Regions from separate parts of the Desulfosediminicola ganghwensis genome, predicted to be linked through region 1. Evidence: riboswitches for the same ligand, from Rfam matches in the RefSeq annotation. Region 1 holds a riboswitch; each other region holds the start of a gene.

What was found. A riboswitch is a leader RNA that binds a small molecule or an ion and turns the genes downstream of it on or off. The one in region 1 is predicted to bind cobalamin.
Region 2: it holds a riboswitch for cobalamin, as region 1 does, so the genes downstream of both, FCL45_RS09760 (AIR synthase related protein) here and thiC (phosphomethylpyrimidine synthase ThiC) in region 1, are expected to answer to the same signal.
Region 3: it holds a riboswitch for cobalamin, as region 1 does, so the genes downstream of both, trpD (anthranilate phosphoribosyltransferase) here and thiC (phosphomethylpyrimidine synthase ThiC) in region 1, are expected to answer to the same signal.

Annotation. Positions count from the first base shown of each region.
Region 1 covers NZ_CP050699.1:3,903,981-3,914,284, forward strand. Annotated here, with positions in the region: gene FCL45_RS16715 (GGDEF domain-containing protein) at 1-13, shown strand, start outside; gene FCL45_RS16720 (acylphosphatase) at 189-467, shown strand; gene FCL45_RS16725 (ABC transporter ATP-binding protein) at 471-2,105, shown strand; gene thiC (phosphomethylpyrimidine synthase ThiC) at 2,169-3,503, opposite strand; cobalamin riboswitch at 3,607-3,825, opposite strand; gene uvrC (excinuclease ABC subunit UvrC) at 4,043-5,845, shown strand; gene FCL45_RS16740 (hypothetical protein) at 5,870-6,535, opposite strand; gene FCL45_RS16745 (glycosyltransferase family 2 protein) at 6,790-9,309, opposite strand; gene FCL45_RS16750 (16S rRNA (uracil(1498)-N(3))-methyltransferase) at 9,904-10,304, opposite strand, start outside.
Region 2 covers NZ_CP050699.1:2,310,314-2,320,617, reverse strand. Annotated here, with positions in the region: gene FCL45_RS09800 (ABC transporter ATP-binding protein) at 1-242, opposite strand, end outside; gene FCL45_RS09795 (BMP family protein) at 294-1,286, opposite strand; gene FCL45_RS09790 (SDR family NAD(P)-dependent oxidoreductase) at 1,668-2,375, opposite strand; gene FCL45_RS09785 (extracellular solute-binding protein) at 2,801-3,862, shown strand; gene FCL45_RS09780 (ABC transporter ATP-binding protein) at 3,960-5,048, shown strand; gene FCL45_RS09775 (ABC transporter permease) at 5,045-5,902, shown strand; gene FCL45_RS09770 (ABC transporter permease) at 5,899-6,756, shown strand; gene FCL45_RS09765 (hypothetical protein) at 6,823-7,209, opposite strand; cobalamin riboswitch at 7,684-7,875, shown strand; gene FCL45_RS09760 (AIR synthase related protein) at 7,968-8,708, shown strand; gene FCL45_RS09755 (ECF transporter S component) at 8,719-9,228, shown strand; gene FCL45_RS09750 (ABC transporter ATP-binding protein) at 9,248-10,304, shown strand, end outside.
Region 3 covers NZ_CP050699.1:5,622,877-5,633,180, reverse strand. Annotated here, with positions in the region: gene FCL45_RS24200 (response regulator transcription factor) at 1-571, shown strand, start outside; gene sqr (type III sulfide quinone reductase, selenoprotein subtype) at 721-1,944, opposite strand; gene FCL45_RS24190 (helical membrane plugin domain-containing protein) at 2,035-2,802, opposite strand; gene cobT (nicotinate-nucleotide--dimethylbenzimidazole phosphoribosyltransferase) at 3,528-5,660, opposite strand; gene FCL45_RS24180 (hypothetical protein) at 5,662-5,868, opposite strand; gene trpD (anthranilate phosphoribosyltransferase) at 5,868-6,980, opposite strand; cobalamin riboswitch at 7,221-7,488, opposite strand; gene FCL45_RS24170 (iron-sulfur cluster assembly scaffold protein) at 7,612-7,992, shown strand; gene FCL45_RS24165 (universal stress protein) at 8,081-8,509, opposite strand; gene FCL45_RS24160 (PFL family protein) at 8,808-10,190, opposite strand; gene FCL45_RS24155 (glycine cleavage system transcriptional repressor) at 10,220-10,304, opposite strand, start outside.

The sequences.
Region 1 (10,304 bases):
GGCCTACTCATAGCTGCATCGGCCTTATTTTTTACAGTTCCGGAGCTTATACTTCTTAAGCCAGACACGGTGCCATCGTTTTCAGGCCAGATAAAATTTCTGCTGTCCTTCCAGGGCACAAGTGGTAAGCTAATTACAGATGTTGCTTAAAATAAACCATTTGTTTGTTTTGTAACTTGCATGGCATCATGAAAACTTTACACGTCAATGTCAGGGGTCGGGTGCAGGGCGTATTCTATCGAGATTATTCTAAACGCCAGGCAGATTTACTGAATATCAGAGGCTGGATACGCAACATGCCTGACGGCTCCGTAGAAGCAGTCATCTCCGGCAATGATTCAGACGTGGATCAAATGATCGAATGGTTTCAAATGGGCTCCCCACTCTCCCACGTCACCTCCGTTCATGCCGAAGAGGTGTTCTACACTGAAGATCTGAACAACTTTGAAATCCGTTATTACAGGTAAAGTGTGCTACTCGACATTTCCCATTTCAATCTCTGGGTCAGAACCGAAACATCCGATGGTAAACGGATAGATTCCCAGCTTCTGCACGACATCAATCTGCAGATAGCGAAAAATCAGACCCTAGCCTTAGTAGGGGAATCTGGTTCCGGAAAATCCGTTACAGCTCTGTCTGTTTTACGCCTGCTCGAAGAAAGTTCCACCATCCGCACTCAAGGATCAATTCTCTTTGAGAATTCGAATATCCTCAAGCTTCCGCCGCCGGAAATACGATCCATACGAGGCAATAAGGTTGCCATGATTTTCCAGGAACCGATGACCTCGCTCAACCCGGTTTACACCATTGGCAATCAGATGATTGAACCGCTCCAGCTCCATAGGGGTATGAACCAGATAGATGCGGAGCGGGAGGCAATTCAGCTACTCGGCAGGACAGGCATAACTGACCCGGAGACCCGGATGAGAAGCTACCCTCATCAGCTCTCCGGGGGGCAGCGACAACGGATTATGATCGCCATGGCTCTTGCCTGCCGACCACAACTGCTCATTGCCGATGAACCTACTACTGCGCTCGATGTAACGGTTCAGGCCCAAATTCTGGCTCTCATCAAGGATCTGCAGAGGGAATTTGAGATGTCAGTGCTGCTCATAACTCACGATCTCTCGCTGGTAGAAAAAGTCGCTGATACACTGGCGATAATGAAAGATGGCAGGATAGTCGAGTCAGGCAAATGCAGCCGGATTCTCACTCAGCCCGAGCATCCATACACCAGGCACCTTCTCTCATCGGTACCATCGGACCAGCCAGGGCCAAAACCCATTAGTCCCCCAATCCTTGAAACCCGCGATTTAAGCTGTACATTCAGCATCAACGTTGGTTGGGTTAATCTCTTTAAACGTAAAAAACGTATCATCCGTGCAGTAGACAAAATCACCTTCACCCTGCATAAAGGAACCACCTGCGGTATAGTCGGAGAGTCCGGTTCCGGCAAAACGACCTTAGCCATGGCTATCCTGAAACTTGTCAAAAGCACCGGCATAATAGATTTTGATGCAGTTGATCTGCAACAGCTGTCAAACAGGGAGATGCGAACGAAGCGTAGCGACATTCAGATAGTCTTTCAAGACCCGTATTCCTCCCTCTCCCCCCGCCTGACCGTATATCAGATACTTGAGGAGGGTCTTGTTATACATTTCCCCGAAAGCGATCGGGAAGATCGAATCAACAGGGTTTACGAGGCGCTCGAAGAAGTTGGTCTCGAACCGGAAATGGCCCATCGGTATCCCCATGAATTTTCTGGTGGCCAACGCCAGCGTATCGCCATTGCCCGGGTAGTCATATTAAAACCACGGCTACTCATTCTGGATGAACCCACCTCTGCTCTTGACGTCACCATCCAGGCCCAGATCATAGAGCTACTGAAAACCCTGCAGTCGAGATACAATATGAGTTACATTTTCATATCCCACGATTTGCGGGTTATCCGGTCGATCTCAGATTATATTGTGGTTATGCAGAACGGGCAAATGGTCGAATCGGGGCCGGCTCATAAGGTTTTTACCGCACCGGAAAAAGAATATACCAAAACACTTTTCTCGGCAGCCCTGGAAGCTCCTGCTACTGCTCCTGCTGCCAGCTAAAGTCCACCAGAAGCCAGTCAGGCAAGCTACACCTGACTGGCCTGTACAGAATCACTCTGCAGCCTATTCGGCCTCGCCATCCACCTTCCTGGTGCAGCGATCTCCACGAATATCATCCTTGAAGAGGGAGTAGCCCCTCTCCATGGCGCAGAAATCTCCACACATTGTACAGGTTTTCTCGTTTTCCGGCGTTCTGCTTCTACGGATCTCTTCTGCCTGCTCCGGGAACATCAACAGCTTGAAATGCTCTTCCCAATCTGAATCCCGCCGGGCCTTGGCAACTCGTTTTTCCTGTTCCCTTCGTTCTGGGTATTTTGCAATATCTCCAATGCGTGCAGCGAGCCGAGTGGCCCTGATGCCCTCGCGCACATCCTGCTCATTCGGTAAGGCCAGATGTTCGGCAGGAGTTATATAGCAGATCAGGTCGGCACCATGTCGAGCCGAATTAGCCGCACCAATGGCTGCGGTAATATGATCATACCCTGCGCCCGAATCAGCAGGCAGCGGACCAAGTACATAGTATGGTGCACCTCCGCTCATCGCTTTTTCGAGCATAATGTTGCCCTCTATTTCGTCTAGCGGTACATGGCCAGGACCTTCAACCATCATTTGACAGCCCATCTCCCGCCCCAGTTCTGCCAGTTCACAGTTTATGATCATCTCGGCCATCTGAGCACGGTCATGGCTATCGTGGATTGCTCCTGCTCTGATACCGTTGCCCAGTGACAATACCGCATCATATTTCTTCATCAATGCGCAAACTCTGTCAAACTGTTCGTATAACGGGTTTTCTTTCTGGTGATATTCCATCCAGGAGACCATAAACGTACCTCCCTTCGATACCAACCCACCATATCTGAACCCCTGTTTTCGGAGTCGTTCGATAGAGAATCGATTGATACCACAGTGGATAGCCATAAAGGAGATACCGTCCTGCAACTGACGCTCTATCAGTTCAAAAAGGAACTCACTGTCGAGTTTATTCGGGTTACGATATTTTTTAGCAGCTTCTGCAAATGCCTGGTAGAGAGGCACGTTGCCGACCGGCAGGTTGCACTCGGCAAGCACTGCTCTTCGAATTGCATCAAGATCGCCGCCGGTTGAAAGCTCCATAAGGGTATCAGCTTTTTCTTCCTCCGCTGCTTTTGCCTTTTTTATCTCGAGATCAACAGAGGCGATATCAGATGAAGTCCCTATAGAGGCGTTGACCTTGGTACGTAAGCCCTTGCCTATGGCAACTACCTTCTGCTCCGGTCGATTCGGATTGCATGGCATGACAATGTGGCCATATGCCAGGCCTTGGCGAATTGCCGCTTCATCCACGCCCTCATCTTGTGCAGCCTGCTTCATCTGCGGGGTTACAATACCTTCCCGCGCTAGTTCCAACTGGGTTTTCATATCCGCTCCTTAACGTTATTCATTGCGGTATACATCGCTCGCGGGCATAAAAAAAGTCCGTGCAATGGCATACGCCACTACACGGACTTTTCTTGAGCAATAAAGTCGTTATCTCATCCAGGCAGGTCTTCTGACTCGCGAATCATCCTCCGGCTGCGCCTTCCCGCCCCACCTCTCACAAAGAGTGGTATGACAGTGGCATTGTGCAGCCATCGTCCCCGCATACAGCGCCGGCCCAACGTTACGGATTCTCACCGTATTCCCTTTTCACTCCCCTTGCTGAAAAAATTGAAGAGGAAGCACCTGAATAAGCCGATACGTTATGATTTATCAATAAGCTAGAACAATTACATAAACTTGTAAAGGATACTCTATCATTTAGGGTTGAGGATTGAGATGACGGGACTCTTACGATGAGTTACTATCTTTAGGTTAGATGGCTTTGCGTAGCTGTCTCTTTAGCTGGTCCGCCATGACAGAATTTCAAAAACGTGCGCTGCAAAAATAGCAGCACCAATGAGATAAATTACACTTAGAATATGTTTCCCCAGGATTTTCTCAGCTCTGTTCCTCACTCACCGGGTGTTTACCTGATGCTCGACAGCAAATCTGCTGTGCTCTACGTCGGCAAGGCAAAGGATCTGTTCAAACGTCTCGCATCATATGCCAGACATAATGGTTCTGATTACAATAAGACCACCATTATGCTCAAGTTCGTTTCCTCGGTCGACACCATCATTACCAGAACAGAGAAAGAAGCTCTGATCCTTGAAGCCTCACTGATAAAAAAGCATAAACCCAAATACAACATCATTCTCAGGGACGATAAAAATTACCCTTTTATCAAAGTTACTGCTGACGAGGAGTGGCCACGCGTCATGATGGCCCGTAGGAGGAGAAAAGATAAAGCCCGATATTTTGGCCCGTACAGCTCTTCATCCGATATGTGGTCAACTTTGAAGCTGATATCTTCACTCTTTCCGTTGAGAAAATGTAAAGGCGGCACCTTGAGGCCCAGAAAACGACCTTGCCTCAATCACCAAATGGGCAAATGTCTTGCCCCTTGCGCGGGCTACGCAGATGCCAGGCATTACCAGCAAAACGTTGAAAACGTTATCATGCTGCTTGAGGGACGTAATAAAGATCTGATCAAAAAGCTGACCGAAAAAATGGATTTCGCTGCAGAAGCACTGAATTTTGAAGAGGCAGCATCATTACGCGACCAGCTTAAAGCTTTGAACCGAACCCTGGAAAAACAAGTCGTAGCCAGCCAACAGAAAAATAATCGAGACGTCTTTGGATTCACCAGGAAAGGTGCCGCTGTAGCTGTCGCCATCCTCTTTATCAGGGACGGACTGATAAGTGGTAGCCGGAACTTCTTTCTTGAAGAACCCTACGGAGAAGATAGTCGAATTCTCGCCCAGGTAGTCAATCTCTTTTACGATCAGGATTCATATCTGCCCAAAGAGATCCTTCTGCCCTTTGAACCCGATGATCTTCAGCTTATCAATGAAAAACTGACAGATCTGAGAGGGACAAATATTCAGATGTCTGTTCCACAACGCGGTGACAGAGTTAAGCTGCTCAATATGGCTCAGGCTAACAGTGATCAAGTATTTGCCACTAAAGAGAAAAAGGAAAAATCCTGGGAGAGCCTTGCCCGAACGATTCAACAAAAACTTCAGCTGCAACGTTCGCCCGAACGCGTAGAATGCCTGGATATTTCAAATACCAGTGGAAAACTTGCCGTAGGTTCGCTGGTCTGCTATGAACAGGGAGAGCCGTCCAAACCCAATTTTCGACACTATTCAATCAAGACCATTGACGGACCGAACGACTACGGCATGATGCGAGAAGTCCTGCAACGCAGGCTCAGTCGAGGAATTGAGGAAGAGAATCTGCCGGATCTTTTTGTTGTGGATGGTGGTAAAGGTCAGCTGAGTATGGCCCTTGCTGTTGCTGACGAACTTGGCATACGTGACCAACTCGATTGGATTGGTATCGCCAAAGAACGCGAAGACGAAGGCGAAAAGCTCTATAAACCCGGCAGGAAGAATCCAATAATACTGCCAGCCCATAACCCTGTTTTGCTCTACATGATGCGAATCCGAGATGAATCTCATCGCTTTGGAGTCACCTTTCACCGCAGGATCAGGAATAAGACGAGTTTTCTTTCAGAGCTTGACCAGATACCCGGTATTGGTCAAGAGAGGAAAAAATCACTTCTCAAGAACTTTGGGAGCTTAAAACGGATACGCGAAGCCACACCTGAAGATCTGACCCAGGTCGACGGAATCGGCAACGACCTCGCCAGACAGATATACGATCATCTCAATAAGTAGATGATCGTTATCCCATCATTTTATTTATCGTGCTAATTTCAGAGCATCAAGCTGGGTTTGATTATTTACATAATCATACACCCTGAGACTATTCGATGTTGCTGGTCCTAAAGGGGTTGACCAGATCTCGTAGGTCACGCCTTCTTTTAAAATAATGCTACCACCGGAACTCACTCTGCCGGTAAAGTTCTGTCCGTATGGTAAAGTAGTCGATGTTCGAATAGTTATGCGTTCTCCGCAATGGGTAATAGTGGCGGAAACCGATTGTGACCCATAATTTTTAAGATCGAGCACCCCTTGCCACTGTCCTGCCAAACTTGGGCCTATCAGACCATCCTCGCATTCTGACTGGCTTGAAGTACCTCCTCCCCCGCCACCATCATCACTGCTACTGCTACCACCCGCCCCGATCGCCAGAGCTCCGAGACCTATAGCTGCGGCTCCACCAAGAACTATCCACTTGGTTTTGCCACTGCCACTCTTACTTTCCTTAGACTCGACCGGTTGATATCTTTTAGCCGACTTATCAGTAACCTCATTTTCTACATCAACCTTACCATTTTTATCGTCCGCAATTGCAGTCGCAGACAAAGGCTTTACCAGACAAGTTATTAAAAAAATACAGGAAAACGCAATATAAAGAATAGTGTTCACCACCTCGTGAATTCTTTGTCGAGAAATTATGAACATGCACTCCCTCCTTTTCGCCCACGAATAGCGTTCAACACACAAAGTTTCTTCCCGGAACAGCCTTCATCTCACACAAGAAATAATACACCATCTACGTGTTAGATCTGAAATGGTTTCTGTGAAATTCGTCGAGATTTATCTGAATTTTCAGGTATTGCAGAAAGAACTGACGATCATCTACATAGGTAACTGTTGATGGGAACAGCAAAAGAGATGTAAAGAATCCTGGAAATAAAAAAAATGGAAAAAATCACCTATTTTTCGCTTACTCCAGTACACCACGCGAAAAAATCTTCATCACTGATACCCTCTTCACGATAACAACCTGGGTGATAGTAGGGATCTCCCTGGTAAAGCATCTCTCCCCACAACTTCTGGAATATTTTTTGTTCTCTCTGCCACGCCACCTGCATTTTTTGCTCTAATTGAAGCAGCGGCTGGTAATCCCATAATGCCCTGCAATATGGTGTATATATGTTAATAAGACCTTTGGAACGCAGAATAAAAGACAAGTCCATGCCCATGAAAAGGTACGGGAAGCTGGCAGCTGAAAAACCTCCTGCCCTTTCAAACACTTCTTTTCTCACCAGGCACATCTCAAACGGGACTGCAGTGACTTCCTGGGCGAGGTTCAAACCATTCAGATGAATCGAACAGTTTAGAAGAAACCACCAGTAATAAAGTACAGATTCCGAACGTACGTCAGGTACCCGTGAAATATCAAGCATGGATTCAGCAGACTCGAGCCTGCCGGTGACCAACCCTATTTCTTCGTTTTGTCCGTACTCCAACAGCTGCTGAATCCAGTTCGTATCTTTCGGAGCAACATTGCTTGATAAAAATATCAGATATTTGCCGGATGCTTGTTTAGCTGCGCGATTGAGTAGCTCAGCTTTTCCCGGGGAATCATGATTGGGGAGATATGTACAACGATCTGATTCAGCCTCGATCTTCAGATATTGTTCTCCTAATCTTGAGTTACATGCTCCAGAAGTAAAGAGTAGCTCGGCATTATCATAGCCATCGGTAATTTGATCTAGAGTTGCCAGTCGATCTTCTGGATGCTGAACTCCATCTTCAGGATATAAAATGATAGAGACCGATGGAGTAGCCACAAGCTTTCTGCGCGGTTGGTAATAAAAGTTCCAGTCAGCATGCTCTACCTTCGCTTCAATGCCTGAACGCAAAAAAGCCCTTTGCACTGCCAACTTTCCGGCCTCTGCCGCATATGGTTTTTGGCAATGATTGATATTTGTCGATGTATCAGAAACCCGCCAGTGATAGACAACCTCAGGAATGTGCACCACAAGCTTTGCCTGTTCAGTAACTTTTAAGGCAAGGTCAAAATCCTGTGCTCCATCCATTGCCTTGTCACAGCCACCACACAGTTCAAAAAGACCACGCTGAATCACCAGAAAATGGGTTATATAATTATGCCCTAAAAGCAACTCCCTGTTATAGCCGGGCTTATAAAAAGCAGATAGGTGATCACCTGACTCATTCACAAGGTTTTCATCCGTATAGAGAACATCTCCGCCCGTATTGGATATCGCCTTGACAACGTGATAAAGACAATCTCTTCTCAATTCGTCATCATTATCTAAGAAACCAATATAATCTCCTGATGCCATACTCGCTGCAGTATTGGTCGTCTCTGCGATCCCTCTGTTTTTCAGGTGACAGACCACAGTTATCCTTCCATCCAAACGTGCCCAATCCACCAGGGTCTGCTGAACGTGTTCTTCTGTACTGCGGTCGTCACAAATACACAGTTGCCAGTGCGGGTACGCCTGATAAAGGACAGAACGGATGCAGAGGTTGAGCTGTTCCTGAGTGGGATTATAGACAGGCAGGATAATACTAATAAGAGGCTTACATTCAAGATCTGCCACACGCTGATCGGTATACCTGAACTCGAAAACACCTTTTTTCAAGTAGTGTTCCAATAGACTTTTGTGCTGCTCCTGCCTGCGACAGATAGCGGCCCTGTAAAATTCAGGGTCAAAAAACGGTGAGGGACGTCTGTAATCAAGTTTTTCTTTTTTCTGATAATGCTGAAAAGGCTCAGCCAGAGATTTCTTCCAATCGGGGTTCTGCTCCTGATAATAGCGTGAGTCAAATACAGGAAGAGGGCTTTTTCCATCCGGTAACCCGCGGACAATGTAATGCTGCCAAAGAAGTTTCTTCTGTTTCGGCAAAAACGGATGTCGATCATGGTAACAATCTGCGTCAAAGTAATCCGGAGGACTGTTTCTCTTTTGATCTTCCTGCTCAAGAAAGTAGGAAATTGGATTGAACCCTTTACTTCTCAGATAGAAATACTTTCGTTCGAACTTTCGCTCCAAAAATAGAGGAGAAGGAAGAAAATCACGTTTCCACCCGATCTTCAGATAGTGGGTCAAGGGATTGATATTCCCCTTGATAGCTCTCCCATACCGTTCAATATAGAAATTGCTATCAAAGTAGTTGTTGGGATTTTTGCCTTCCCTCCATCCAGTTTCGAGATAGTCGACGAGAGGGTTGACCTGTTCTTCGGTGCCGTCTAAATACTTTCTACAATAGCAATGACTGTCAAAAAACAGACTTGGCCTTCTTCTTTCACGCCAACCATGGTCAAAATAGTGCCACATCAGATCCCATCGCCGAGCTTTGAGATCAGGATTGCTGGCCAGATAATACCTGCTGTCGAAAAGCCTTGAAAACAAGAGTTTTCGATACGAGGTGTTAGAACATGTGAAAACGTAATGCCGTATCCGTCTTAGTATCATTTTCATAATACTCCCTCCGCAACCCACTCCGGCATCAACTTCTGACTCCTCATCCAGTGTAAGCACAAAAGCAGTGCCTCTTGCTGATAAACTGTATTTATAGGCTTATATCATCAGTGTTTCATTCTGGTTATGTGACCTACTTAAACTTCTCAATAATAGCAGACACACCAAACGAATGCACCATTTGGATGATAGGTTGCTTCAATTAGGCATATCCCCAGTAGCTTCAAATTTAACTTGGATATGACAGTTCCTGGTCAATAGGCTCTTGTTTCAAGTATGATTTTTCAAAAAAACCGGCACACACCAAACTTGGTGTGCTTTTTAACAAAGATATTTTGTGAGCATGAAGACCAACCATCAGGCTTAAGGGAATTGCAAGAAATTGGAGTTTCTACTCTTTGGTCAAAATGCTCAGCAGACAGAGGTACCCTGAAAAAAGTTTTTGGGATTTGTCCTATAGAACGTTCATTTCCATAGTAGTCTGACAGAACCGGTCAAACACCCCAATGGGTATAACCCCTTACTTTACAGACTACTATGGTTTACTATCAAAACTTCGAAACAGACTCTGGTTGGAATAATGAATAATTCGGACTAACTGGATTCCAGAAGCTGAGAAATACGGGAATGTAACGCAACTACCGCGGTGTCAACCTTGAGGATGCGCTCCCCAATTGTACAACTTGTAAAACCTGCCTCTGTAAATTTTTCTACTTCATAATCAACCCAACCACCTTCGGGACCGATTGCCAGCAGTACTCTACCCTGTGGTTTATGGGCCATTGCCTTGACAAGAGTAGTATCACCCGATGGATGAGCGGCCAGAAGGTGGGAGTAATTCTCAATTATTTCGGGCAGGAAATCCTCAACAAATGGTTTGAAACGACGGTGAAAGGTCACTTCCGGCACTCTGGTATCCACCGCCTGCTCGAGTCCCTGCAAGAGATAGTCGTAAAAACTTTCCTGCTCGACCAAGGACGCTTCCCAAAAGCTTT
Region 2 (10,304 bases), 1.6 Mb from region 1:
TCCAGCGACTCTTTCGGTGAACCCGGCGGCAAGGGCAAGCCGTCGATTTCAATGTTCCCCTGATCGGCAACATAATGGCCGAAAAGGATATTCATAAGTGTGGTCTTGCCGGCCCCGTTCTCACCGAGCAGGGCCAGAATCTCTCCTCTGTCCAGTTTCAGGTCTATGGAGTCATTAGCGACCAGCGGACCGAAGGTTTTGGTAATACCTTGAAGCCTGAGAAGCGGTTTATTCCCGTCCATGGATAAAACTCGTCGCTGTCAGCGGCCTAATACCGCCGACAGCTCGTTAACTTAGAAGGTCGATTTCGGCTCATCATCGTCAATTTCAACAACAAAAGAACCAGCCTTGATCGCAGCAGCGGTTTCAGCAACCTTCTCCTTGATCTCTGCAGGCAGTTTGTCCTCAAATTCATAGTATGGAGTAAGGGACGCACCACCTTTGGCCATCATGGTCCACTCCCTGTAATCCTCAGCCTTGAACTCACCGGCTTTCACCAGTTTGACAGCGTGCCCGATTGCCGGCTCCATATGCCACAGGGCGGAGGCAACCACAACGTTTTCGCCGTTTTCTTCCTTGTTCATGTCATTCACATTTCCAAATGCCACAATGCCCTTTTCCCTTGCCGCATCAACAACACCGGCACGCTCGGCGTACATGACATCAACACCGGCTTCAACCTGCGCGTAGGCAAACTCCTTGGCCTTGGGCGGATCATACCAGGAGCCGATAAACGAAACCTTGAACTCCACATCGGGATTTACAGAACGTGCTCCGGCCATAAAAGCGTTGAACAGGCGGTTAACCTCCCCGATTGGATATCCGCCGACCATGCCAATCTTGTTGCTCTTGGTCATGGTAGCCGCGATCATGCCCATCAGGTAGCATGGCTCATGGATGTAATTATCAAAAACCGACAGATTATTTCCAGAAGGGCCAAAGGTATCACCCATCAGAAAAGCTACCTCGGGATAATCGGCCGCCACCTTGCGAACATCGCGGGAAATACCAAATGCTTCACCGACAATCAGGGCCACCCCGGATTCTGCATACTCGCGCAACACCCGAATATAGTCTGTGTTAGAGACCTTTTCGGAAAAAACATATTCAACCTCTCCCTCATCGGCGAGGGCAACGAGCGCCCTGTGCAGAGTGGCATCCCATTTCTGCTGAATTGGCTGGGTATAAATGCCGGCGACCTTAATCTTTTCAGCAAATGAGCCGATTGGCAGGCAGAACAGCGCAACGAACAGAACGCTGCATAAGAAAAACGGTGTCTTTTTCATGATTCATCTCCATTGATAGTGGGGCGTTATTGTATTTTATCTTTTACACGGCTACTGCGAGCTAAAACAAAATATAAACACATCGCGCTGTCAGGCTTTGTAAATGGTGCAAATCGTCCCGAATCAGCATTTTGCATAGATGCCGTTCATCAAGAACGATGCCAGCATGAAGCAAATCAGAAACATTTCCCTATCCATCTGATTTAACAACTAAATAAAGACATGAACCCTGATAATTGGGGGAGGAGTTTATCAGAACCGGAAAGATTTGGGAACAGGGGATTACATTCTTGTTGCAATCCCCATCGATTTATCACAAAAACGTCTCAAAGCTCACCCGTCGTAGCGAAAGCTACTTTTCCGGGGAGATACCATACCTTGTTATCTTGGAAATGCACCGTTATTTATATCGATACAGGTGCCGCTGATATATTCCGGACAATCGGTTGCCAGCCAGAACATAGCTGCTGCCACTTCCTCAGGTTTTGCAAATCTACCTGTATAAACGCTCGCTTTTATGGCGTTTCTTCGATCTTCAGGAATGGTATACAGCATATCAGTCTCTACCGGACCCGAAGCAACAGCATTGACTACGATGCCATAGCCACCAAGAATCTTGGCATATGATTTGGTCATATTGATTACGCCAGATTTAGTGATACCATACCAGAGATCCGGGTGACCGATGTGGCCGGCGATGGAGGAGTTATTGACAATTCTCCCGTATCCTTTCTCTACCATGGATTTTGAAACTTCACGGATCAGAGCCACTGGAGCCTCGAGGTTAATTTTAATCATCTGCTCCATCTTCTCCTGCGGATAGTTATCATACGGCAGGGAAAAGAGTACTCCGGCATTGTTGATCAGAATATCCACCGCTGGGAGACCGGCGATCAACTCCGGAATACCGGCTATGTTACTTAAATCGAAAGGTACAACTGTCACCTGGGGATGGTCGGCGAATTCGAAGTCTTCGAAATTTCTGGCGACAACGATAACGGTATATCCCGCCTCGATGAATTTTTCTGTAAGTACCAGACCAATACCTTTATTCCCGCCAGTTATAAGTGCTGTTTTCTGCTCTGTCATAATTTCTTTACGTTCTCTATGGATTATTACTTTGGCAAAAAGCATCCGATCAGCAATGCCCTTGCCAGTTTTTCAACATCAGCGGCCCATTGTACAGGTTAAGACGAACAAAACAATATTTGAGTGTTGCCCAATGTTGTCGTCCGCTCCCCCGAATATTGCAAAGCGACATCTCCATTAAGATCTGTTTAGCAAAACTCTATAATTTCATTGATCTTTCATTAAATGTCAGTTAAGCCATTTTATAGATGCTATTAGTCGTTGCGTCCCGCTGTCTCAAGGTTTAGGGTTGTCCCTGTTCTGTCACTATATCCTATCGTTCCAAGGGGTAGACGACCTGAGACCACCCATAGCTATATAGAACATGACGCTCTCATAAACCTGCATTCGAAATATCACCCTATCATTGAAACAAGGAGAATACCATGAAGAGACTTCTGACTTTCGCCTCTGTTGCGCTCATTGGCCTTGCCACCACTGCCCAGGCCCAGGACACCCTGAAGATTCTTACCTGGAAAGGATACGCCCCCCAGGAGCTGGTTGAAAAATTTGAAAAAGAGACCGGTATGAAAGTTGAGCTGACCTTCAGCAACAACGAGGAGATGATTGCCAAACTCCGCGCCACCCGCGGTGCAGGCTTTGACCTTGCCCAGCCAAGCCAGGATCGTATTTCTTCCGTACAGGCAGAGTTCAAGCTCTATCAGCCACTTGATTACAGCAAGGTGGAAAGCGCTCAGTTCATCCCCTCAATGCTCGACGCGGTTAAGAAAAACACCAAGGTCGGTGATGACTCTTTCGGTGTACCATTTTGCTACGGAACCTCCGGCCTTATCGTCAATACCAAGCTTGCTCCTGAAGCCAAAGATTACGATGCGCTGCTTGACCAGGCATATGATGGTCGCATCAGTTACCGTCTCAAGCGCCCGACCCTGATCGGACTCGCTTTCGCCGGGGGTGCAGATCCGTTTGCCAAGTATGATGATCCTAAAGCATACAAGGCATTGATGGATGAAGTTTCGCAAAAAATGATCCAGTCCAAGCCATACGTAAAGAACTACTGGTCAAACGGTGACGCCCTGCTGGAGATGGTACGTAGCGGTGAGGTAACCGTGGCCATGGGTTGGGAGAATGGTGGCTGGAAGCTGCACGCCGAGAACCCTGATATCGATTTCATCGCCCCGAAAAGCGGTGCCCTGGGTTGGATCGATACCTTCACCATTCCGGCCAAGGCCGATAACGTAGAAGGCGCCTACAAGTGGATCAACTTTATGCTGCGCCCTGAAAATGCTGCTATTTTCACCAATGCTGAGAGATACCCGACCGCCTCTAAGGATGCAGGCCAGTACCTCATAGCCGAAGTACGTGAGAACCTCGAACGTTCATTTAGCCCTGCGGATATTGACAACATCAATTGGTATCCGCCGGTCAGTGCAAACATCGAGCAGATTGAAGGTAAGATTCTTGACAAGGTGAAAGCTGCAAAATAGCCCCATCTCGAAAAAGAGTTCGTTAACCTCCACTAACGATGCCGCTTCCAAGCTGGAGGCGGCATCGTTTTTTTCGTTATTCATTCAATACCAGATTATGCCTCCAGTTCTCGATATCCAGAATCTTATTAAACAATTCGACACCTTCACAGCCGTAGATAACATCAACTTTCAGGTTGAAGAAGGCAGTTTTTTCTCAATTCTCGGTCCCTCCGGCTGCGGAAAAACCACCCTGCTTCGAATGATTGCGGGTTTTCTCTCACCTTCTTCCGGAAAAATTGCCATTCGTGGCCGTAATATGGTCGGGGTGCCGCCCAACAAGCGACCGGTCAATCTGGTCTTTCAGAATCTGGCGCTTTTCCCGATGATGAATGTTCGCGACAATATCGCCTTCGGCCTTAAACGGCAGGGACTTCCTTCATCGGAGATTGTTAAAAAGGTGGAGACGATGTTGGAACGCGTTCACCTTACAGGCTATGGAGACAAGGATATTACGCAGCTCTCCGGTGGTCAGAAGCAGAGGGTTGCCATCGCCCGTTCCCTGGTTTTAGAACCCTCGCTGCTGCTTCTGGATGAACCCCTGGGAGCGCTTGATCTCAAACTTCGTGAACAAATGAAGATTGAGCTGAAAAAACTGCAGGATGATTTCGGCACCACCTTCATGTACATTACCCACGACCAGTCTGAAGCCCTGGTGATGTCGGATAAGGTAGCTGTTATGAATAACGGTCGCTTCGAACAGATCGACAGCCCGACCAACCTCTATCGCCACCCGGAGAGCCGTTTTGTCGCGAGCTTTGTCGGTGAGACCAATACGCTCCCGGTTCAAAAGCTGCAGAATAATCCTCTTACGGTACGTACCGCCTTCGGCCTTGAAATGCAGGCCGTGGCAGATGGCCAACTCACAGACGAACTGGACCTCTTCATCCGCCCCGAAGCTATCATCTTGAACCCGGCCGAAGAGCTGGAAGGCATCCACAGGTTCCTGCTCAAAGTAAGAAACATCCTCTTCGATGGCTCCAACACCAAATTTCTCGCCACTGTCGAAAATGCCGATACAGAGGTTGAACTCACCGTGGCACTGCCCCAGAATGAACAGTTCGCCCACATAAAACGAGGCGATATTCTCAGTGCCGGTGTACATCGTGACAGTTGTCGATGCTACAGGCGGAGGGAACAGGCATGAAGCAACATCTTCGCCTCGGATTATTGATTTTTCTGACCCCGGTACTGCTCTGGCTGGTATTGCTGATTCTCATCCCCCATATCGAGCTGCTGCTTATGTCGCTACGCGGCACCAATGATTATGGGGAACCAAGCTGGACCTTGTATAACTACCGTTCCTTCTTCAGCGAAGAGATCTACTGGTACACCTTTGCCCGCACCGCAACATACGCGATCACTGTCACCATCCTCACCTTTCTGGTGACTTTTCCGGTAGCCTTTTACATCACCAAGATTGTCTCCCCCAGATTTACCGGCTTTCTCACTATCCTGTTGCTGATGCCCTTCTGGGTCAGTGAACTGGTCCGGGTGTATGGCTGGATGATCCTGCTGCGCGAGAGTGGAGTGCTCAACCACCTGCTGCTCTCCATCGGTATTATCAATACCCCCATAGAAATGCTCTACAACGACATAACCATGGTGATGGGCCTGGTATACACCTCGATGCTCTTTATGGTGGTTCCACTCATCTCTTCCCTGGAAGGTATGGACGATTCAATGATCGAGGCCGCTCACGATCTCGGTGCTTCGCCTCTGACCATCTTTTTCAAGATCATAATCCCCTATGCTGCACCAGGTATCACTTCCGGCTCCATTGTGGTGTTTATGCTGACTCTCGGCAACTATCTCACTCCGAACCTGATGGGAGGCAAAAACTCACTCTGGTTCACCGAGCAGATCTACAATCAGTTCATTGCCAGCTTCAACTGGAACCAGGGCGCCGCCTTCGGCTTCCTGCTCTTGCTGCTCAGCTCAATAATCATCTGGACCGGCCTTAAAATCAGCAGGCAGGAATTGGGGAGGGCCTTATCATGATTCGTACTCTGCCACAGCAGCGTGGCTACGCGACCCTTTTCAAGCTGTACATAGCACTCTTTTATGTTTTTCTCTTCGCCCCGCTGGTGGTCACCTGCGTTCTGGCATTCAATGACTCGAACTTTCCGGCACTGCCCTGGCATGGGTTCTCTCTCGACTGGTTTTTTAGCGATGGTCCGGAACGAATAGGCCTGTTCCATGACCGCTCAAATATGCAGTCGCTCTGGGTCTCCAGCCAAACCGCTTTCTGGGTATCTCTTTTCTCAGTTATCGTAGGAACGGCAGGTTCATTTCTCTTTGAACATGAAGAATTCCCTGGGAAACGTGGACTATGGTTTCTGGCATTAACCCCGCTGGTCATTCCCGGGGTTATTCTGGGTATCTCAATACTGCTGACCGCCAACAGCCTTGGCATCTATTTCGAAGACACCTTTGGCATAGATATCCCCCTCTTTCGTCCCGGCTTCTGGTTGGTGGTGCTTGGGCAATTTTCCTTCATTACCACCTTTGTGCTGCTAGTTGTTTCTGCCCGACTGAGAAAGTTTGATAGAAGCCTGGAAGAAGCGGCCCTCAACCTGGGAGCAACCCGGCTGGAGGTGATCCGCTATATCACCCTGCCCTATCTTCGCCCGGCCCTCATCGGCAGCGGCGCGGTGGCCTTTCTGATGAGCTTTGAGAATTTTAATACTACCCTGTTTCTGGTCGGTTCAGAGACAACTTTGCCGATCAATCTCTACCTGCAGGTACGGGACGGCTCCACCCCAATCATCAATGCAGTGTCCTTTCTGCTGATTATCACCACCTCGACCTTTGCAGTCATCAATCTGCTGCTAAAGAAAAAGGAAAACGCATAAAAAAGCCGCAAAGTGGATGAATTCTTCACTTTGCGGCTCTCTACACAAGCTACACATCCCTAACCGCTAGCGATAGGCCGGCGGCTGTTCCAAGTAGATATACGTATCTCCCTGCTGGCGATAATACCTATTGTCGATGATCGCATAGGATACAGCTGCAGTCATTGCAAATGCTGCTACCGAAGGTAGATGATTCCTTTGGTAGGATCGAGGATGATGATAGTACCGAAACGGTGCCTTGGGGTAGTTTCTCGCCTGATAGCTGGGCAGGTGAGCGGGATTATGTTTGTAATGCCTTTTCTCGTTATAGTTGAGCAACTGAACCGGCTTATGCTTTTTGTATACCTTCTGCGGTTTATGGTGAGGACCTCTCCCATTTGCGAAAACTGATGATGGCCATATAAAAACAACCATCGTTAGAATAATCACAATACTGCTCGCTATCTTTTTCATAATGCAAACTCCAAAATCAAATGTTACCTGAGGTCAAACCAATCCAAAAGATAGAGCATTTTTTATCCACCGCAATCGGGAGGACCATCTGCAATAGCGCCGCTTTCGCTCCCCCGGACATCTTTTCCCAGACACCTGCCAGCAATAACAAAACCCTACATCAACCTTTATAAAATCGAATAGTTACATCATCATTTCCAGGTCAACGCTGCCTGGGCATTCAGGTGGCTGTAACCAATTGTGAAAAGATTGTGTACGCGAGGCGATAGCCAATGGAAGGTAAATTGGGAGTTGTTGCTGCCGGCAGCAGCGATATTCTTCTTTGCAGCATCAGTTCACGGCAGTATAGGTTTTGGCTTTTCTATGATATCAACTCCACTGTTCGGGCTTTTCACTGACCTGCAGAATCGACTTGGTGGGCAAGGGAAACCGGAAAAACGGTTGACTTTTCATCACAAAAATATTTGATATTTCTTTAATATACATGCTACAGGTGCTGTCTTTGCAATGACAAACGAAGACGGATAAAAGGAAATCAGGTGAAAAACCTGAACGGTCCCGCCACTGTAAGGTTGAGAACACTGCATTAAGCCACTGTATTTTACGGGAAGGCGCAATTGTTCGATGAAACCGAGTCAGGAAGCCTGCCTGTCAGATTCACGCATGCATCATGATCAATGGTAAAGCTCATGGTTGTTATACCCTTCATGGGGTAACAGCTATGAGCTTTTTTTGTTTTTACAATATGGTGGTTGTTAATGGGATACAGAGGACGAGATGTAGAAGTTATCGATATAGGATCGGGTATTTCCCTGGTCATTGCCTGCGACTCCTGTGGATCGGTTGGCAGCAAGGAGCTGGATCTCGTTAACGCTCCGCCGGAAATTGTTGGCCGCCTGACCGCTCGAACAGTCCTCATGGAGCTTGTAGCCGTGGGGGCCTCACCTGTTGCTATGACAGTCTCTATCTGTGCGGAACCCAGCCCAACTGGAGACGAAATATTGCGGGGTATCAAAAAGGAACTGCAATTGAGTGGTCATCCTGATGTAAAGCTTGCCGTGAGCACCGAGAAAAACTTTGAGACGCGGCAGACGGGTCTTGGAATTGGTGCCACAGGGACCTGCAGGACACGTGACCTCAAGATTGCCCAATCAGAAGCGGCAGACAAAATTTTCTGCCTGGGAGTACCCAGACTAGGAGGAGAAGTCATTGATTCAGGCTGCATGGATATCATACACAGCGGCACCGTGACACAATTGAGACCACATCCACTGATTCATGATATCCTTCCCGTTGGCTCAAGGGGCATCAGGGCAGAAGCTGAATTACTGGCAAGACAGTCTGGAACCATTTTCGATGCCGCCCAAGGTTGCAAACTGGACCTTGCAAAATCAGCAGGTCCTTCAACCTGCGTTCTTTTTTCTAGCCCTGAATCTATAGAAGATTTGAATCATTTCGAAATTTATCCCGTTGGTCAACTCATCATGAAATCTGATTAAGGAGTTTGCTATGCAAGATATTACCGCCCCAGACCTTAAGAATGATGTGCGCCTGGTAAAACGTGCTGCATACATTGCGATATTTGTTGCTCTCAGTGCAGTTGGAGCGATGATTAAAATTCCCAGCCCGGTGGGCACGATCGGCCTTGATTCAGCCCCCGGCTATTTCTGTGCATTGGCTTTCGGGTATGTTGAAGGTGCTGCTGTCATTTTTATCGGACATCTGCTCACAGCTGGAGTTGTCGGGTTTCCCTTAGGGTTACCTCTCCACCTTTTCATCGGATTACAGATGGCACTTTGGGCGATACTGGTTCGCTTTATCAAACAAAAACTTGGGCTTTGGCCAGCAGTTTTAACCGGTGTGGTCTTCAACGGGGTGGTTTCCGCTTTCACCATGGTCTTTATAGGTGGTGTGGGTGCTGCTCTTGGAATTATGCCATTTCTCATTGCAGGATCTCTGTTCAATATATTAGTCGCCGCAATTGCGTATAAAAGCTTGAAAAAGGGCAAACTGATTTGATGTATTCCCAACATTTGCCATGACTGAACAACAACACGCAATTACAACAGATATTGGCCCGGCTATATCTGTTTCCAAGGTGTCTTTTCAATACAGGACAGGGGACGTCCCGGCTTTAAACGATGTAAGCTTTCAGCTTTCACCCGCCACATGCACCCTTGTAAGAGGTGAATCAGGTTCTGGCAAGACAACTCTCTGCTATTGTCTCAAAGGTCTGATTCCGCAGGCTGTTGAAGGGGATTTTAGCGGTCAGCTTGAAATAGCCGGGATGGATGTAACCAAATACAGAATCCAAACTCTCTCCAGGCACATTGGCTTTGTTCTTCAGGATCCGGAGGTCCAGATTGTTGGCCGTAATGTTTATGAAGATCTGATCTTTGGTCCTCGCAATCTCCTGATCGCCAAAGAGACAATCGTTTCAGATTTCCCCTCTGTTCTTCAGGCAGTTGGGCTCGAAGGTTATGAGGGCAGAGAAACATACCAGCTGTCAGGAGGAGAAAAGCAGCGTTTGGCTATCGCCGGTGTACTGCTGATGAAGCCTCAGGTGCTGATTCTCGACGAACCATCTTCAGAATTAGATCCTGCAGGCCGCAGAAATCTCTATGATTTGCTGCTCAAGCTTAAACGTGAAGAGGGTCTTAGTCTCGTTATTGTGGACCAGCAGCTTCCCACAAGTCATCCCCTGGTAGATGAGGTGCTCTTCCTAAAGGATGGTGAGCTGAAAGAAGCCGATAGCATAGGAGAGTGTTCCGTACCTTGTACGCTGCCACCAGTTCTTTCGAGCAACGAAGCTCCGACCGTCCTGACTGTTGAAAACCTCTCCTTTGCATATCGCCCCGAAACACCGGTACTGAAAAACATCAGCATGGAGATCCGGCAACAGGACTTTCTTGCACTGGTCGGACACAACGGCAGCGGTAAAACAACCCTTGCGATGCATCTCAACCGGTTGCTGAAACCACAAAAAGGTACCGTCAGCTATCAGAAGAAATCCCTCGAGAAGTTTAGTCGCGCTGAGATAGCACGTTCGATCGGCTTTGTTTTTCAAAACCCTGATCATCAAATATTTGAAACAA
Region 3 (10,304 bases), 1.7 Mb from region 1:
GTTACTGATTGCTGAGGATGAGTATACGACTAGACTTACCGTGCAGGTAGTTCTCGAACGCTGGGGCTACAAGGTCGATGGTGTTGAAGAGGGTACCGAAGCCTGGGAGATACTGAAAAAACCGGATGGCCCCCAGATTGCGATTCTTGACTGGGAGATGCCTGGCATAAACGGCGTGGAACTCTGTGAGAAGGTAAAGATGCTTGAGCGTGACACTCCGGTGTACGTGATCATTCTTACTGCTCGTGATGCCCAGAATGATATCCTTCAGGGATTTGATGCCGGAGCTGACGATTATATTACCAAGCCTTTTGACGAGCACGAATTGCGAGCCAGGGTACGGGTCGCGGAACGGTTGGTGTCGATCCAGGAGGAACTCGTTATCTCAAACAACGAGTTGCGAACAGTGCTGGATCATGTCGAAATGCTTCAGTCGAACCTGCCAGCTTGCACAATATGCAACAAAATCAGGGATTTTGATGATTCCTGGCACACAATGGAGGAATATACTGAAAAGAAAGATGATCCCCGTTTTCAGTATACCATCTGCCCAAATTGTCGTATTGTCTGAAGCTTTGGCAATTCCGGGTTTCCCTGAAGCGACTGGCTGCTCTTATCCAGAGCAGCTGATGAGTTGTATCCTAAAACAAAAAAAGCGGCGGAATCATTTCTGATTCCGCCGCTTCCTCACGTCTGGTGTATAGCACCAATCAACGCGGGTTACTCAACGCATTTGCCTCTCATGTCAAGAGCTGGCGGTCCGAGCCAGGTGCCCTTGAGCAGCATGTTGAAGTAAACCCATTTGAACATCAGCTTGGAAATGTGGTTCATCTCAGTGTCTTTCAAAAGACCGAGTGGACCTACCGCTGGCAGCGGATAGTTTCCGGTGAATGGCTGAGTGTCGTAGTTGAAATCGATGATGTAGGCTTTCCCGAAGCCTGATTCAATGAATCAGACCGCATGCCCGTCGGACCGGGCATGTTGTTCACCGCCTTCGATGTACGCCATAATATTCTCTTCGAGAATATCACCCTGGAAGTGCGCTACCGCACCAGCCTTGGAGGTAGGAACATCAGTTCCGTCACCAAGTACCCAGACATTGTCATATCCGGCAGGCTGCAGGGTGTGCTTGTCGACAGGAATATATCCCATCGGGTCGGCGACATCTGAGTCGATCATTGCATCAGCACCGAAGTTGGGCGGAATGGAGACCAGCATGTCGTAGTTGACCTGGGTTCCGTCCCACGCCTCGATAATCTTCTTCTCAGGATCTACTGAACCGAGAGCGAAGTTCGGGGTGATGTTAATGTTTTTCTGCTCACACGCCTCGGTGAGAATTCTGGTGGCAACAGGCTTGGTGAAAGCGCCGGAAAGCGGAGTGACAAACTCGATTTCGACTTTTTCACGGATGCCCTGGGTGTGGAACCACCAGTCAGCGAGGAATACAAACTCAAGAGGAGCAACAGGACACTTGATAGGCATCTCTGCTATATTCACAACGAGCTTACCGCCTTTGAACTGCTTGAGAGCTTTGTTCAGGGCGATGGAATCATCGTAACGGTAGAAACCGTGAATATCATTACCCCAGCCTTCTTTCAGGCCTTCAACTTCTTCAGGTTTGATATCACAGCCGGTGGACATGATCAGGATATCATAGGAGAACTTACCTTCGGTGGCAGTGGTGATTTCCTGCGCATTCCAGTCCACGTTGGTAATCTCGGAGATAACAAAGTCAATTCCGGGATTCATGAACTCTTTCTTGGTTCGCCTGATATCCTTTGGTTTATTGATGTCGAACGGTACGAAGAGGTAGCCTGGCTGATAATCGTGATTGTTATCACGATCGATGATGGTGATAGACCAGTCATCACCCAGGTGGTTCCTCATTTTGTTCGCCATCATGGTGCCACCGCAACCGGCACCGAGAATGACTAACTTCTTCATGACGTTGATCGCCTCCTTTAGGGCAGGTTTCGAACAGGGACGGTTGTTGCCGGCCTGTTCTGTATAGTAACTTCGAGCGATTGACTGTTATTATTTTTTCTGCATGATCTGAACACAGGCACCCATGGACTGAAGCATCATAAATGCTGCGCCAAGTGATTTCTGGACATCCGGATTCATGAGTTGTTTAACAGCTCCAATAGGTGATACTGGCTTGATGTTGTTAAGATTAATAGAGTTCATCACTTTGATGATCTCTTCAGCCTGTTCCTCGGAGATGGTGAATTCCTTGACGTTGGAAGCGGCTGCTCCCACAACTTTGATGATACCACCAGAGTTGTCGATGGCTTGCTGCAGCTCGTTAAGCGCCACAATTACCTTCGGATAGACAATCTTGGCGACAGGCATGAGATCGTCTGTCAGTTCGATACCGGCACGGAGGAAGCCAAGAGCTTCGTTCATGGCAGGTACACTGATCAGCAGATTTCTCAGCAGTGCCTCGAAATCGGTGAGGGTAACGGCTCCTTCAATCTCGTAAAGGAATTTGATGAGATGTGGGTAAACCTGATGGGCAATGGGCTCGATGTCGCGACACAACTCGTTACCAGCCTTCATTTTAAAGAGCATGGAGTTAATGTCGTTGACACTGATCAGCAGGTTTTCGACCAGGCAGTCAAGATCCTTCTCATTGTATTTGCCATCGAATTTGGCGAGCATTGGGACAGATGCAGAAACAGCCGGTTGTGCGGAAGTGGCGGGCACTGGCTTTGCGTCCTTAAAAGCCTGCACTTCTGATTTCAGCGACTGAATTTCGCTTGCAAGGTTGTCCAACTTTTCCAGAATCAAAGCTTCGTTCATCGTTTCATTCCCGTTCGTATATTTTCCGTAACAACTCTTCGAGTGCAGTCTCGCACTGCACATGTAATCTAAATCTGTCGAGCAATTCGCGGGCCTGGCACCAAAAATCCGGCTCCGGAAAACTAAGGCCCGGTTCTGCATATATTCGATAAAACTTTGTTGCACCAACTGAAAAAAATGCTACATTGTCGGATGCGACAAAGTCGTGCGCGACGTAGTGGTACCAAATGGAGCATATGCTAACATAAACCACTTCGTTCGTATACCTCAAAATACATACCAATGCAAAAAAAACGGCGTTTAAAACAGTAAAGGCATATTGGTATCACCAATAATGCTATTACTGGTAAAGGCTTACCGTAGAATTATCTTGAATTGGTAATATGTTCCGACCGTTTCTATTTCTGGAATTTCGAATACCTACAATGTAGTAGTCCCGTAAATTTCGGCCTGATTGGCGTGTCAGATTTGTCTCTGATTGGTTGATATAAACCCAATGATGACCCAATATTATCCATCTTTTGCTGTTGAACCTGGTTGGGAAGGCAGGGGTGGTGTTGTGGCGATTGTGCGGTATTTTTCTATGGCACAATGTATCGATGGGGACTGTCGAATACTATCCTGACAATATTTGATTCAAGACATTAAAAGACCTGTTGCTGTCTGGTCGATAGACAAGACCTATTCAGAAGGTTTCTTTTTGGAGTATAAACGGGAAATTTTCGTTAACGGTGAACGGCTTCTATACCTGCTTCTTCAAATGTTGCCATTTCTCGCATTACCCGTGCTGCAAGTTCTATCATATTGATGGTGAGGGCTGCGCCGGTACCCTCTCCGAGACGCATTTCCATGTCCACTACCGGGTGAAGATTCATGTGTTGCAGGGCTGCGATCTGCCCCTGCTCCACTGAGCGATGTCCAGCGATAAGGTATGGACCGACATCAGGACAGATCTGGTAAACGACAAGTCCGGCTGCTGTGGATATGAGTCCATCCAGGACAACACATTTGCCATGGGCTGCGGCTGCAAGAACGCAACCCGCAATGCCGCAGAGTTCAAAGCCGCCTACTGCGGCGAGAATCTCTATCGGTTGATGAGGCTTTAGCCTGTGCAGGTGGAGTGCCTTTTCAAGTACCTCTATCTTTCGCTCTAACCCTTTGTTGTCTACCCCTGTGCCGCGCCCGGTCAGCTCCGCCACAGGAGTTCCGGTAATAAGAGAGATTATCGCCGAAGCGGAGCTGGTATTGCCAATACCCATTTCACCAAGGCCGATTACGTCGCACCCGCCGGCATCAAGTATTTTAGAAAACACTTGCGCGCCTACCTCCATAGCCGCAACAGCTTCTTCTATGGTCATGGCCTGCTGCAGGGTGAAATTGCTGGTACCCTCCCGCACCTTGCCATGAATGAGCAATGGGTGGGCGGCGAATTGCCCCTTGACTCCCATATCGACCACTTTGAGACTAATGTCAAACTGTCGGCAAAAGGCATTGATCGCGGCTCCGCCATCGAGAAAGTTTTCGACCATTTGTTTGGTTACCTTGGACGGATACGCGGAAACACCTTCCTCCACTACTCCGTGATCTCCTGCAAAGACGACCATCTGTTTATTCTCGATGCGAGGCATGAGGTTGGACTGGATGGCGGCAATCCTGACGGCGAGTCGCTCTATCTTGCCGAGGGCCCCAAGAGGCTTGGTCTTCATGTCAATTTTCTTTTGAGCTGCTGTCCGTATTTCTTCAGACAGCGGCTGAATCTTCCGGATGAGATTGGTCAGTGGCAGGGAGAGCAGGGAGTTGGCGGCAGACTGGTTGCTGGTAGAAGGAACGGCCCTGGCAGGTGGGCCGGGTGAAAATGTAGTAGACGTGGTTGTATCTGAGCTGAAATCGAGAACATATTTCAGCGCGTTGCCATCTGCTATTGCGGGCATTACCGAGGCAGCGTCTTCAGCCGTTAAAAACTTTTCAATAAGAAGGAGCAGCCCTTCCCCGTGCAGCCTGCAGAATTTGACAGCCTCGAACATGTCTGCCCTGGTAGGGCCGTAACTGCCAATAAGCTGATTTTCTTTATAATGTAGTAGGTTCAGGAGGTTTGTGTCCAACTCCTCATTTTTCTTGAGGCCGGAGAAAAAACCAAGTTTGCCGCCTTTTTTCAACTTGGTGATGCAAAGTGCGCAGGCGATCGGGCTGTCACAACAGTTGATGGCCAGATCAAAATCGCTATCCACGGTATCTTTCACCACGGCAATTTGGTGGGTGGAGGTGAATGGTGTCGTTTTCGCTATCTTCTCTTCACTTTGTTCGATAACAGTAACCATGCAACCCCGGACCTGGCAGGCCAGGGCGGTGAGGAGTCCTACGGTTCCACCGCCATAAATAATGACACGTTCCCGGCCTGAGATGTTGAGCGTTGCCAGGCAATGGAGAACACAGGCGATGGGTTCGGTAAAGACCAACAGTCTGGGATCTTGTATGCCTTCTGCCGGTATGAGTGAACGGTTGGGAACATCAAGCCAACTGCTGAACCCCCCGTCAGAGTGAAACCCGATGATTTTCATCTCTTCACAGAGGTTATCTCGTCCGTTGAGGCAATAGCTGCATTTCCAACAGGCCTGGCCCGGCCAGATGGTAAACAACTCACCGCTGCTTTCATTGATCGCCGCCACTTCATGACCGAGTACTCTCGGCAGTTTCAGATCGCGATGACCACTTTTCCACATCTTGGCATCTGTGCGACAGATGGCGCAATAGAGCACCTTGAGCCGGATGTGGCCCTCAGTCGGTTGGTCAAGCTGCTTGGGGTTGACGCTTGTCGAGGAAAGCTGTTGTATCGCGGTGAGTTGAATTCGCTGTTGCATGTCAGGGAGTGTATTCGGTTTCGGTAATGGTTAGCTGCATAATCCTGGCATCCGGATAACCATTTTCATGTAGCTGTTTCAGGTTCTCTACAACCAGCTGATACTGCTCAGGGGGATAGACACTGGCTTTGCTCATCTTGCAGATTTCAATGTTCTCCTGCCTGAAGCGGAAGTAGCGGTCGGCTTCTTTAAGGACCAATAGCTTCATCAGTTGAGAACCTCGCTTTTCAGTTTCTCAAGACGGGAAAGGCTGGCCTCCCGGTCACTGCTTTGGGCTCGTACCCACTCATGCAAAAGCTGAAGAGCCTTGCCGCTGGTAAGGATGGCATCGGCCATTTTGACACCCTCTTTCATGGTGGTACAGAGGCCACGCAGGTGGAAAATACAGGCGCTGTTTAAGAGGATTGCGTCGCGTTTCGCCCCGTTTATCTGACCGGCAAGCAGCGCGAGCATCTGTTTTGCTGCTTCCTGACGATCTGTCTCGGGAGCAAGTTCTTCAGGCTGATGTTGTATCAGGCCACAATCCTCTGGGGTGAAACTGAATTCTGTGAGCGTACCTCCATGCAGACGGACTCCGTAGGTAGTGCCGCAGACGGACGCCTCGTCCATCCCCTTATCACTTCCCTCAATTGAGCCGTACATGACCATTGCGTCAAGATAGCCGATGGAGTCCATCACCCTGGCGACAGGCATCAGTAATTCACGGGAGTAGACACCGCGCACTCCATATCTGGGCAGGGCGGGATTAGCCAGGGAGGCTGCGATATTTAATGGTGAACCGAAGCGAATCTGTGAGAGTATTCTCCCCAATGCCAGGGGGTGAACCTGCGGGCTCATACCGTTAAACAGGCCAAGCCCTGTGGTCTCGATGGAGTTAGCGACAATATCGACACTGCATTCGACATCGACCCCGAGACTTTCAGCAATGTCCACTGTTCCGCAGGTGGAGGAAATGGCCCGGGCGCCGTGACGGGCAACCTTTACGCCACCGGCAGCGGCGATAATTGAGGCGGCAGTGGAGATATTGAAAGTCTTAAAACTGTCCATGCCGGTACCGCAATTGTCAACGACCTCGTCAGCACAACGCAGGTGAGTTTTAGTGGTGTCGAGGTCGTAAATCGCTCGCCATCCACCGGCAACCTCGGGAGCGGATTCACCTTTGGAGGTGAGGGCTGCGAGAAAGGCGCCCTGCTGCATCTCGGTTACCTCGTTGTTGAGTACCATGCAGAAGGCTTCATAGGATTGAGCTTCGCTCAGGTCGGTCTTGTTAATAAGCTGACCGATGAGTCCCCCGAATTTCTGGTTGTTATCAATGTCCATGAGATTTTGTCCGGCTGAAGGTTGTAAAAAAATACTGACCGAGGTGTGATGCAGCCCGGGACAGCTCTGCAGTATCAGCCTGGCAGGGATGAGAGGAGGGACCTCATAGCGGATTCTGGCAAAGCAGGTGGGTCCTCTCTCTGTATCTCCTGCAAGCCCTGCCGCTGCATTAAAAAAAAAATGCCTCGGCGGGATCTGTCAGGCAATACAGAGAACTCCAGTGGAACTCTGAAGGCGACATGAACATATCGCCTGCGGGCAGGCTTTCTGACTTACGGATTAACCTGTTGCGGCCACCTTCCCAGAGCATAAGCTCCAGTGATCAGCCGAATAGTTCAGGGCATGGACATTGACCGGTAACTGGTGAAAAAAACGGTTCGTTGCCCAGCCGCAGCAGACTCCGCTTACAGCAATGACTGGCTTGTGCCGGATTTGCACCGGCTTTCCTATTATCCCCGGTGCCTGACTGGTAATCAGGCCCGGACGCACCCGCTAGCTTTCTATATACCTGTGCCTGGCAGTGCTGGCAACAAGATATCTTTTGGGGATTGTTGCAAAAGGGCATCTCCGTGCGCTATGGTGCGTTTTTTAAAGCAAGGGGCAGGGGAATTTTTTTACAGGAGGGTTGACGATGTCTCTGGATGACTACTCAGATGAGTTTATCATAATGGCGTACAGCTATGATCGTTATGGTGTGATGGAAGCGCCTGACGGTTTCGGCACCAGGACCGGGGATTGTGGTGATACTGTAGAATTTTATCTTTTGGTGGAGAACGAGCGTGTCGAGGGGCTCACTTTTCAAATAAACGGCTGTCTGAATACATTTGCCTGCGCCAATACTATCAGCTATCTGGCAGAGGGGTGCCAGTTAAGTGAATGCTGGGAGATTACGCCGGAAAAAATTATTGAGTACCTGAAAACACTTCCAGCTGACCATCATCATTGTGCAGAACTGGCTGTCGGCGCCTTTTATCACAGCTTGAATGATTATACCGGTAAAAGACGGCAATAAGGGTCGCGGCAGGAGCGATAGAAATACGGCAGCCAGTCCTCTCAGATGGGAATGTGTTCTTTTTTTTAATGGTGACGAATGACTTCAGTTAGCGAACGACCATTACCGGGATGTCGCAGCGGGATAGTACCCGATGGGTGACACTGCCCAGAAAAAGACCCTCAATGTCACTCAGTCCCCTTGAGCCCATGACTATCAGATCACATCCTTCGTTATTGGCAATTTTGCAAATCTCATCACCGGGGTGAAAGGCAGAGCTGATGACTTCGTTATAGGTAATTCTGTGATCGTTGAGGTAGTTGCGATACGGTTTGAGAACGGTATCCGCCTCTTCCTTCTGGGCGTTAATAGCTTCTTCGCGTGGTTTACCGGTGATAATGGCAGGAATAAGCCCGGTAATGTACACCAGCACGATTTCGGCCTCCATTGCCGTGGCCAGGGCGATGGCATGCTCTTTGGCAGTTCTGGATGTTTTGGAACCATCGACGGGGAGCAGGATCTTGGTGAATTTTTTCATTGCGGGGCCTCCTTGGTGATAGGACCGTTGCGGTACGGTTGCTGCCTGAAGTGGGGAGCCGGTCGTGCAAACAGCTGGAACCGGATGCAGATCGTGAGCAGCATCATGAACTGTGCTCATTCCTTTCTTTTATTGTATTGGAGGGGGGGAGAGGATGTCAAACCCCAGAAGGGGCTGCAGCCGGGAGGAAAGAACGTGCAATAATCGGCAGGTACAAAATATTCTGTATTGTACCTGCCGATTATCTGGCCTTGGTCAGAAGTTCTTACCAGGGTAGGCAAATCGTGTGGCGCTTCAATTAGTTTTTGAAGCTGTGGATGGGGGCCGGAATACGGCCGCCCCAACCGATGAATCGGGAAGACTTACCGGTATTGCGCAACTCCATGATCGGGCTGGCACCAAACAGGCCGCCGAAGCTGACATGATCACCAGCTTCCATGCCGGGGACAGGGATGAGGCGGGCTGCGGTGGTCTTGTTGTTGATCATGCCGAGTGCCATTTCATCGGCGATAATGGCGGAGATGGTGTCGGCATCAGTTGACCCGGGAATGGGAACCATATCAAGACCAACAGAGCAGACGCAGGTCATGGCCTCAAGTTTTTCCATACAGAGTGCGCCCTCGCCGACCGCATCGGCAAGCACGGAATCTTCCATCACCGGAATAAAGGCGCCGGAGAGCCCGCCGACATTTTTAGAGGCGAAGATACCGCCTTTTTTCACCGCGTCGTTCAGCATGGCAAGAATAGCGGTGGAGCCGGGGGCTCCGACCGCGTCAACACCGAGAATCTTGAAGATCTCGCCGACGCTGTCGCCGATAGCCGGGGTTGGGGCAAGAGAGAGGTCAACCACACCGAACTCGATACCGAGGGCCTTGGAGACCTGTCGGCCGACGAGCTCACCGCAGCGGGTAACCCGGAAGGTGGTCTGTTTGATCTCTTCGGCGATTTCGTCAAGGGGCAGGGGTTTGGTACCGTTGTGATCCTCGATCAGTCTCTCCAGTGACCTGGCGATAACGCCGGGACCGCTGACGCCGACATTAAGCACAACGTCAGCCTCTTCTAGTCCGTGGATGGCACCGGCCATAAAAGGATTGTCGCCGGGCTGATTGCAGAACACAACAAACTTGGCGGCGCCGAAGCCGTTTTGCTCTTTGGTTTTTTCGGCGATCTCCTTGATGGTGGGGCCCATCATGGCCAGAGCATCCATGTTGATACCTTTCTGGCTGGTACCTATATTGATGGATGCGCAAATTTTATCAGTCTGGGCAAGAGCTTCGGGCAGCGACTTGACGTATTCATGGTCGGTGGCTGTCATGCCTTTTTCCACCTGGGCAGAGAAGCCACCCAGGATATCAACGCCCACTGCTGTGGCAGCGCGATCAAGAGCTTTGGCAAGTTCAACAAAGCCGTGCTGATCAAAGCCCGAGCCAACGAAGGCGATTGGGGTGACGGAAATACGCTTATTAACGATGGGGATGCCGAGATTTCGACTGATCTCATTGCAGGTTGCGACGAAATTTCCGGCAAATCTGACGATCTTTTCTTCAACTTTTCGGCAGGTATCCTCAACATCGGTGCCACGGCAATCAAGCAGGTTGATACCCATGGTGACGGTGCGCACGTCGAGATTCTCTTTCTGAATCATCTCAACGGTGGCGAGAATCTGGTCTGAACGTAACATGATCAACTCCTGGTCGTGAAATGTGAGGATTAATGCAAAGTAACTTCGTGGGTTGCCTGAAAAATATCATTATGCTGCATCATTACTTTCAGGTCGGTCTCTTCGGAGAACAGA